Chitinimonas arctica: one gene and its partner. The protein of the gene in region 1 binds, or shares a complex with, the protein of each later gene. Links are inferred from orthologs where the notes say so. Each region holds a gene or a part of one and is shown on either strand. Other genes may lie near its edges.

The links.
Region 2: the proteins of trxB (region 1) and trxA are in contact, whole or in part, in a crystal structure (PDB 1F6M), measured with the Escherichia coli proteins. The link is inferred for Chitinimonas arctica from one-to-one orthologs.

Annotation. Positions count from the first base shown.
Region 1 is NZ_CP041730.1:457,677-462,344, forward strand. The notes cover bases 758-3,725. They hold trxB (thioredoxin-disulfide reductase), read left to right. Parts: upstream 758-1,748; coding sequence 1,749-2,702; downstream 2,703-3,725. Other genes in these bases: FNU76_RS02110 (hypothetical protein), read right to left, coding at 758-809; FNU76_RS02115 (MlaE family ABC transporter permease), read right to left, coding at 806-1,516; FNU76_RS02125 (hypothetical protein), read right to left, coding at 2,761-2,964; FNU76_RS02130 (leucine-rich repeat domain-containing protein), read left to right, coding at 2,959-3,725. In the rest of the region: FNU76_RS02105 (MlaD family protein), read right to left, coding at 1-261; more of FNU76_RS02110, read right to left, coding at 258-757; more of FNU76_RS02130, read left to right, coding at 3,726-4,116; FNU76_RS02135 (leucine-rich repeat domain-containing protein), read left to right, coding at 4,538-4,668.
Region 2 is NZ_CP041730.1:1,132,161-1,136,697, forward strand. The notes cover bases 1,109-3,945. They hold trxA (thioredoxin TrxA), read left to right. Parts: upstream 1,109-2,280; coding sequence 2,281-2,610; downstream 2,611-3,945. Other genes in these bases: radA (DNA repair protein RadA), read left to right, coding at 1,109-2,151; rho (transcription termination factor Rho), read left to right, coding at 2,827-3,945. Also shown: FNU76_RS04950 (DUF8508 domain-containing protein), read right to left, coding at 1-543; more of radA, read left to right, coding at 787-1,108; more of rho, read left to right, coding at 3,946-4,077; FNU76_RS04970 (type B 50S ribosomal protein L31), read left to right, coding at 4,242-4,505. UniProt on the Escherichia coli protein: Participates in various redox reactions through the reversible oxidation of its active center dithiol to a disulfide and catalyzes dithiol-disulfide exchange reactions.

The DNA.
Region 1 (4,668 bases):
GCGCACGCGGCCCCGGTCATCGAGCCGCAGATCGGTCACTTCGCCGATCTTGAAGCCGGAAAATTTGACCGCCATCCCTACCTTGAGGCCATTACCGTTGTCGCTGATAAAACTGAGCGGCGTCTTCGCTTCGAAGTAACCCTGGCGCCAGGCGAAAAAAAGCAGCACCAGCGCCGCACTGGCCAGGGCGGTCAGGCCGAACAGCGCCAGCTTCCAAGGCAGTGCGCGAAAGCGCGGATCGTTGTCACGCAACAGCTTCATGGCCGGTTCTCATTTGTATCATCGTCAAAACCCCAGATAAGGCCTGGCCGCTGGACGCCCAGCACCAACCAGGCGGCATGCGGGCATTCGGCGGCGAACAGCCTGCTCAAGCTGGCGGCATCGCCTTCATCCAGGCGGCCGAACCATTCGCTTTCGGCCAATATCAGCGCCGGCCGTGCCATCAGGGTACGCAAGGCGCAGGCAATACGGCGCTGGCGGCCGTTCAAACCGCCAGCCGGCGCCGCCGCGAACGACTGGCGCTCCTCCAGCGGCATGCCCAAGCCATCGAGCAGCCTGGTGAAGCGTGCCTCCTGGGCCGCCCCGGGCGGATCGGCAAAATAGCTTAAGGGCAACAGGCAGTTTTCCCAAACCCTTAGATTGGCCAACAGGCCGCCTTCGCCCGGCAGCCAACCATGCGGGCCGGCCACGCTCTCGGCCGCCTGCTCGAACAGTTCCCCTCGGGCATGGCCGGCCAGGGGCAAATGGCAACGCCCACCCTCTTCCAGCACCAGCGGCTGACCGGCATGCACCCATTGCAGAATACTCATGCGATATGCCCCAGCAGGATAAAGCCCAGATCCAGCGCAAACAGGGTCAGCACCGCGCGGATAACGGCGCTGGAGGCCGCGATCGGCACGTCGGTGACGCTAAGCCCGCCGGAAAGGCCACGGGCGCAGGCGACCGTGGCCATGGCAGCGCCGAATACCACGCTTTTCGCCAGGCACAGCCAAAGCGTGGACACGGATAAGGAGGTAGGCAGGCGCGCCAGCTCCGTCAACCAGCCGAAGCCCGCCACCGCGACCGCACCCGTGAGCAGGGCCGCAAGGGCGAAATAGCATGTCAGTACCGTGTTGGCCAGCATCATCCCGACAATGCGCGGCATCACCAGATAGGCGCGCACATCCACGCCCATCCGCGCCAGCGCCGCCAGCTCGCCATGCAGCCGCATCATCGCCAACTCGCTGGCCATGGCCGAGCTGGAACGGGCCGTCAGCAGAATGGCGGTCAACATGGGCGCCAACTCGGCCAGGGTAATGCGTGCCAACAGGCTCAGGCTGCCTTCGCCGCTCTGCCCTATCTGATAGTGGAGTTGCGCCACCACGATGCCGCCCACCGAGATGCCGATAAACAGCAGCAAGGGCAAGGCTTCTATGCCGCAGAAATACAATTGCTTCATCAGTACCCGCCGCACCGGCCAGCGGCGCAAGGCCGACAGGCGCATGGCGGCCGCCAGCAACAGCCTCAGGCTATTCATGGCCGCTTCTCCCGCACTGTCCGACTATCGATAGCATTGAAACAATCAATTTAATTCCTCTCCAGGGCCGGACTTATACTATCGCCAATTTTAAGGGATAGGGCGCGAAGCGTGCCTCCACCTGCTTGAAGATACCTCGCGCAAGCCTCACCTTGGCTGCATTCCGCCCTGCACAAGCCGCCCGCCGCGGCAGTACGATTCCACCCAGTTACAACGAAAAAGGAAGCCCTCCATGCCCACCACCACGCACAGCAGCCTGCTTATCCTCGGCTCCGGCCCCGCCGGCTATACCGCCGCCGTCTACGCCGCCCGTGCCAACCGCAAACCGCTGCTGGTCACCGGCATCGCCCAAGGCGGGCAGCTGATGACGACCACCGACGTGGACAACTGGCCGGCCGACGCCGATGGCGTGCAGGGCCCGGAACTGATGGCGCGCTTCGAGAAGCATGCCCGCCGCTTCGGCACCGAAATCGTGTTCGATCATATCCATACCACCAAGCTGGATGAAAAGCCCATCCGCCTGATCGGCGACGCCGGCGAGTACACCTGCGATGCCCTGATCATCGCCACCGGCGCCTCTGCCCAATATCTTGGCTTGCCCAGCGAAGAGGCCTTCATGGGCAAGGGCGTATCGGGCTGCGCCACCTGCGACGGCTTTTTCTATCGCAACCAGAAGGTCGCCGTGGTCGGCGGCGGCAATACCGCCGTGGAAGAAGCGCTCTACCTGGCCAATATCGCCAGCCACGTCACCCTGGTGCACCGCCGCGATACCTTCCGCGCCGAAAAGATCCTGATCGAGCATCTGATGGAAAAGGTAGCGGCCGGCAAGATCAGCCTGCAACTGGATAGTACGCTCGACGAAGTATTGGGCGACGACAGCGGCGTGACCGGCATTCGCGTCAAGTCCACCAAGGACGGCAGCAGCAAGGACCTGGAATTGACCGGCTGCTTTATCGCCATCGGCCACAAGCCCAATACCGATATCTTTGCCGGCCAGCTGGAAATGGAAAACGGCTACATCATCACCAAGGGCGGCAATGCGGGTGGCGCCACCAGCACCAGCGTGGCCGGCGTGTTCGCCGCCGGCGATGTGCAGGACCACATCTACCGCCAGGCCATCACCAGCGCCGCGACCGGCTGCCAGGCCGCACTGGATGCCGACAAGTATCTCGACACCCTGAAATAAGCGCTTGCCGCAAGGCTACGTGAATACAAGGGCCGCCCATGGGCGGCCTTTTTCGTTTTCATGGATCGTCAAAAAACGATACCGCACTGCAAATTTCGAATGCCTTGCTGCCGGCGACAGCACATTCCTTGGACACCTGGATGACCGGACCCGCCTCGCGAGTCTTGCCATACACCCCAAACACCTCGCCTTTCCCTGCCACATCGACACGGCGCCAGGGCAAGGCGATGCTGTCTACCGAGGAAGGATAAGCAAGATGCATCGTATTCCGTCGCATGGTTTACCAAGCACCCAAGCAGCCGCGGCGGATTTTTGGGAACGCCCCGAAAATCCAGACCTGCGCCGCGCGTTGGACGCCTTGCGCGACAACGGCGAGGACGAGTTGGAACTCGCCGACAAAGCCATGAACGACGCCGACATGGCGGACTTGGCGGCGGCACTGCGACAAGGCGCCGAGGTGCACACGCTTGATCTGTCCAACAACCCGTTCGACGACAGTGGCCTGGCGGCCCTGGCCGATGCGTTGCGGGACAACCGCAGCCTGGTAACGCTCCGTCTGAATGACTGTCAAGCCGGTTTGGCGGGCATGCAGGCCTTGGCGGCGGCCCTCAGGACCAACGGCAGCTTATGCACGCTCGAACTGCAGCGGTGCTGGCTCGGTCCGGCGGCCCTCGCAGCGCTGGCGACCGCCTTGCCGTCCAACATCACCCTGGTCGCGCTCGACCTCAGCGACAATGGCCTGGAGGACGCCGGCGCGGCCGTCTTGGCCGCAGGGCTGGCGCGCAACCATAATCTGGATCGGCTGTTTATGCGGCACAACCGGCTGACGGGCTTGGGCGCCGAGGCGCTGGGCGAGGCGCTGTTGACCCATCCCGCCTTGCAGAAGCTGGACCTGGCCTATAACCAAGTGGGCGATGCCGGTGCGCGGGCCTTGTCCAGCACGCTGCAGCAAGCCCAAGTCACGTTGACCTCGCTCAACCTGAATGAAAATCGAATCGGCGATACCGGCGCTTTCCACCTGGCCAGTGCCTTGGTCGACAATTGCTGCCTTACCGAACTCCAGCTGGAAGGCAACCCGCTGCTCAGCAACGCCGGCGCTCGGGCCCTTGCCGAAGCCTTGCGGCACAACAACCAGCTCACCAACTTGAAGCTGGGCCAACCGCGGGACAGCAGGTTCGATGACCATATCCTGGCCGCTATTTCCGCAGACATAAACCGCAATCGCAATTCAGCTGATGAGCAGATGAAGGATTTGGTGCTACGAGCATCGGGGCTTTGCCAAGAAAGTGCATTCCAACAGGCATCGGCTTGCTACCGACAGGCCGCGAACCTGATGCACTTCGATTCGGCGAGATTTGCACGCATTTTGGTGAGCCAGGCCTTGATTGAAATGAGTGAGTCAGGCCTTGATTGAACCGACCATTCGAAATGCCAATCATTTGGCCTGGGAAGGTCTGGCGCATCTACAGGCGGGGCACGCACTATGTGCAAGCCTACACAGCGCTCGGTCAGGCACTGCAAATCTGCACTGACCACACGTTCGCACTGGAGGGCATGCAAGCCTTACAGGCCAGGTCACCCTAAAGGCCATCTGAGTACAAGGGCCGCCCATGGGCGGCCCTTGTCGTTTTCATCCCGCGTCCAAAAGTGATACCGCGCAGCGAAATTCGAATGCCCTCCTGCCAGCTATCACCCACTCCTTGTGGCTTGGACACCCTGATGACGGGATCCGCCTTCGCGGGTCTGCCGATATGCCCACATACGGGCCTTACCTTGCCATATCAGCATATAGCGCCACGGCAAGGTAATGCTGTTGATCGAGGAAGGATAAAAGCATGCTTCGCATTCCATCGCACGGATTACCCACCACCCAAGCAGCCACGGCGGACTTTTCGGAGCGCCCTGCAAACCCTGCCCTGCGCAAGGCGCTGGACGCCCTGCGCGATAACGACGAGGACAATCTGGC
Region 2 (4,537 bases), 670 kb from region 1 along the record:
GCTATTGCTGTTGCTGTCGCTGCAACCCACCGCGCCGCGCAATACCGACAAGGTATTGGAAGGCGCCGGAGCGGCACCGCCCTCGGCATTGTTGGCACTGCCGAAGCCGACGAAATCGACCACATTGGCGGTCAGGGCGCAGCTGCTGCCGCATGGCAGCGGCGTGTCGTTATTGACCAGCGCCACCTTGCCGGCGGTACCGGACAGGGTCAAGGCGCCGATGGCGTCGGGATTGGGCAGATTCTGCGTACCACCCGCGCCGGCGGCTTGCTGTACCAGGTAATATTGGCCCGCCTGGAGGACACCGCTCAGGCTGGTCTTCTGCCAATTGCTACCGCTGGCGCTGGCGTATTGGACGCTCCACCCGTCGAGGGTGACGGGCGCATCGCCGCGATTGAACAATTCGATAAAGTCATTGCGCCACACCGACCCGCTATTGCCGCCGCCGCCATAAACCTGGCTGATGACCGGCAGCCCAGCCGCCAACGCCGGCATGGCCAGCCCTGCCATCGCAATAGCGATGGCAATATCCTTCTGCTTCATGATTTCCCCGTTTGTTCGATGGATGCGGGTGCGGTACCGGCCGCCCACGCGGATAGCGCCGTTCTATATTTGCGGCGCTGCTCAGACTGGCAAACGGGCGCAAAACTACAAGGAAGACATGACAAGCTGGTGACGTTTATATTTTACCGTGGCACGATCACAACGCTTTTGTCGGGTTATTTTCGCAGGTCCCTGCAGCCCCCTCCCGCCCTCCCCTCCTCCCTTGACCGGGAAAGCATACCCATGGCCAAACCCAAAACCGTCTACACCTGCGCCGATTGCGGCGGTATCAACCCGAAATGGCAGGGCCAATGCCCCCATTGCAGCGCCTGGAACACGCTCTCCGAAACCATCGCGGTCGAGTCCAAACCAAGCCACGGACGCTTCAGCGCCCTGGCGGCCGGCGGCGGCGTGCAATCGCTGACCGACGTGCAGACGGCCGAGCTGCCACGGCTTTCGACCGGCAGCGAGGAATTGGACCGGGTGTTGGGCGGCGGCTTGGTGCGCGGCGGCGTGGTGCTGATCGGCGGCGACCCTGGGATCGGCAAGTCCACCCTGCTATTGCAGGCACTGGCGCATATCGGCAATCAACATCGGGTGCTGTATGTCAGCGGCGAGGAATCGGCCCAGCAGATCGCCCTGCGCGCCCGCCGCCTGACGGTGGACGCAGGCCCGGTACGGCTGCTGGCCGAGATCAATATGGAGACCATTCTCGCCACCTTGTCGGCCGAGAAACCGGAAATCGTGGTGATCGACTCGATCCAGACGGTCTACAGCGAACACTTGCAGTCCGCGCCCGGTTCGGTGGCCCAGGTGCGCGAATGCTCGGCCCAGCTGACCCGCTACGCCAAGACCAGCGGCACCACCATCCTGCTGGTCGGCCACGTCACCAAGGATGGCGCGCTGGCCGGTCCGCGCGTGCTGGAGCATATCGTCGATGCGGTGCTGTATTTCGAGGGCGATACCCACTCCAGCTTCCGGCTGATACGCGCGCAGAAGAACCGTTTCGGCGCGGTCAATGAGCTGGGCGTATTCGCCATGACCGACAAAGGCCTGCGCGGCGTCACCAACCCGTCCGCGCTGTTCCTGTCGCAACACGCCGAGCCGGTGGCCGGGGCCTGCGTGCTGGTCACGCAAGAGGGTACCCGCCCGCTGCTTGTGGAAATACAGGCCCTGGTGGATGAGGCGCATGCGCCCAATCCCAAGCGCCTGGCGGTGGGACTGGAGCAAAACCGCTTGGCGCTGTTGCTGGCGGTGCTGCACCGGCACGCCGGGGTGGCCTGTTTCGACCAGGACGTGTTCGTCAACGCCGTGGGCGGCGTGCGCATCGCCGAGCCCGCCGCCGACCTGGCGGTATTGCTGGCGATTGTCTCCTCGCTGCGCAACCGGCCCTTGCCGGCCAAGCTGGTGGTGTTCGGCGAAGTGGGCCTGGCGGGCGAAGTCAGGCCGGTGCAACGCGGCCAGGAGCGTTTGAAGGAAGCGGCCAAGCTGGGCTTTACCATGGCCATCATCCCCAAGGCCAATGCCCCCAAGACGCCCATTCCCGGCATGACCGTGCAGGCCGTGGACCGGCTGGAGCAGGCCGTGGCGGCCTTGCGCGACGCTTGAAACCCAAGCTATCAATCCCATATAAACATTCAATCAACGCCCGCTTCTCGATTGAGCCTGCAATCGGGTAGCATTGACCTTGTACTGTCGGCTCAGCCGACGCGATCCAATGACCGGAGAATTTCATCTATGAGCAGCGATCTCATCCATCACGTGACCGACGCCAGTTTCGAAGGCGATGTACTGCAAGCAACCGGCCCGGTGCTGGTGGACTACTGGGCCGAGTGGTGCGGTCCTTGCAAGATGATCGCCCCCATCCTCGACGAGGTGGCCAATGAGTACCAGGGCAAGCTGAAGGTGACCAAGCTCAATATCGACGAAAACCAGGCCACCCCGCCCAAGTTCGGCATCCGCGGCATCCCCACCCTGATGATCTTCAAGGATGGCGCAGTGGCCGCCACCAAGGTCGGCGCGCTGTCGAAATCGCAGCTGACCACCTTTATCGACAGCCACCTGTAAACGGCTGTACGACCCGGCGCCGCGTGCTTGTTCTGCAACAAGCGGGCGGCGCTTTGCGTTTGTGCATTGACAGCGGCGAGGCCGCCCACTAAGCTGCGCTGAAACCTGTTCCAACTGCCGATGAGTCCATTCCGGCAGTTCACGGCACCAAAGCCGATTCCCGTATCCCTCCTTAAGAAATCATTCTTCCACCAAGACTGGAAAGTCTACCCGCACATGCATTTGTCAGACCTAAAGCACAAGCACGTATCCGAGCTGGTCGATATGGCCACCGATATCGACGGTGCAAACCGGATGCGCAAGCAGGACCTGATCTTCGCCTTGCTGAAGAGTCAGGCCAAAAAGGGCGAAAGCATTTTCGGCGACGGCACTCTGGAAGTGCTGCCCGACGGCTTCGGTTTCTTGCGTAGCCCCGACACCAGCTATCTGGCCGGTCCGGACGATATCTACGTTTCCCCCTCGCAGATCCGCCGTTTCAATCTGCACACGGGCGACACCATCGAAGGCGAGATCCGCACCCCCAAGGATGGGGAGCGCTACTTCGCCCTGGTGAAGGTGGATAGAGTCAATAACGACACGCCGGAAGCCACCAAGAACAAGATCCTCTTCGAAAACCTGACGCCGCTGTTCCCCACCGAGCGCATGACGCTGGAACGCGATATCAAGGCCGAAGAGAACATCACCAGCCGGGTGATCGACTTGATCGCGCCGATCGGCAAGGGCCAGCGCGGCCTGCTGGTCGCCCCGCCCAAGTCGGGCAAGACCGTGATGCTGACGCATATCGCGCATGCCATCACCGCCAACCATCCCGACGTGATCCTGATCGTGCTGCTGATCGACGAACGGCCGGAAGAAGTGACCGAAATGACGCGCACGGTGCGCGGCGAAGTGGTTGCCTCCACCTTCGACGAACCGCCGACACGCCATGTGCAGGTTGCCGAAATGGTGATCGAGAAGGCCAAGCGCCTGGTCGAGCACAAGAAGGACGTGGTCATCCTGCTGGACTCCATCACCCGCCTGGCTCGCGCCTACAACACCGTGATCCCGGCATCGGGCAAGGTATTGACCGGTGGTGTGGACGCCAATGCCCTGCAAAAGCCCAAGCGCTTCTTCGGCGCCGCCCGCAATATCGAGGAAGGCGGCTCGCTGACCATTATCGCCACCGCGCTGACCGACACCGGCAGCCGCATGGACGATGTGATCTACGAAGAATTCAAGGGTACCGGCAATATGGAACTGCATCTCGACCGCCGCATGGCCGAGAAGCGCATCTACCCGGCGATCAACGTCAACCGCTCCGGCACCCGCCGCGAGGAATTGCTGATCCCGTCCGAACAGCTGCAGAAAATCTGGGTGCTGCGCAAGCTGCTCTACCCGATGGACGAGCTGGAGGCGATGGACTTCCTGCTGGGCAAGGTCAAGGGCACCAAGAACAACAACGACTTCTTCGACTCGATGCGTCGCTAAGCTTTGCCGGCCGCGCCTTTGCCGGCCGCGCCGGAATACAGGGTGTTGAACGGGTGAAAATGCTTGCCCGTTCAACACCCTATCGCGCATAATCGCGGACTTTTCTACGCAAGACCGGGCACTGTACAACCCAGGCCCACCTTTAGCTCAAAGGGACTCCCAAAATGAAGCAAGGCATTCACCCAGAATACAAAGAAGTCATCTTTTTCGACGCAAGCGTTGACTTCAAATTCCTGACCCGCACCACCATGAAGGCGCGCGGCGCCGAAATGATGAAGTGGACCGACGGCAAGGAATACCCGGTCGTGCGTCTGGACGTTTCGTCCGAATCGCACCCCTTCTACACCGGCAAGCAAAAGATCGTCGATACCGCCGGCCGTATCGAGAAGTTCAACAGCAAGTACGCCATGCTCAGCGCCAAGAAGTAATCGGCGCAACGGGCGGCCCCTGGCCGCCTTGT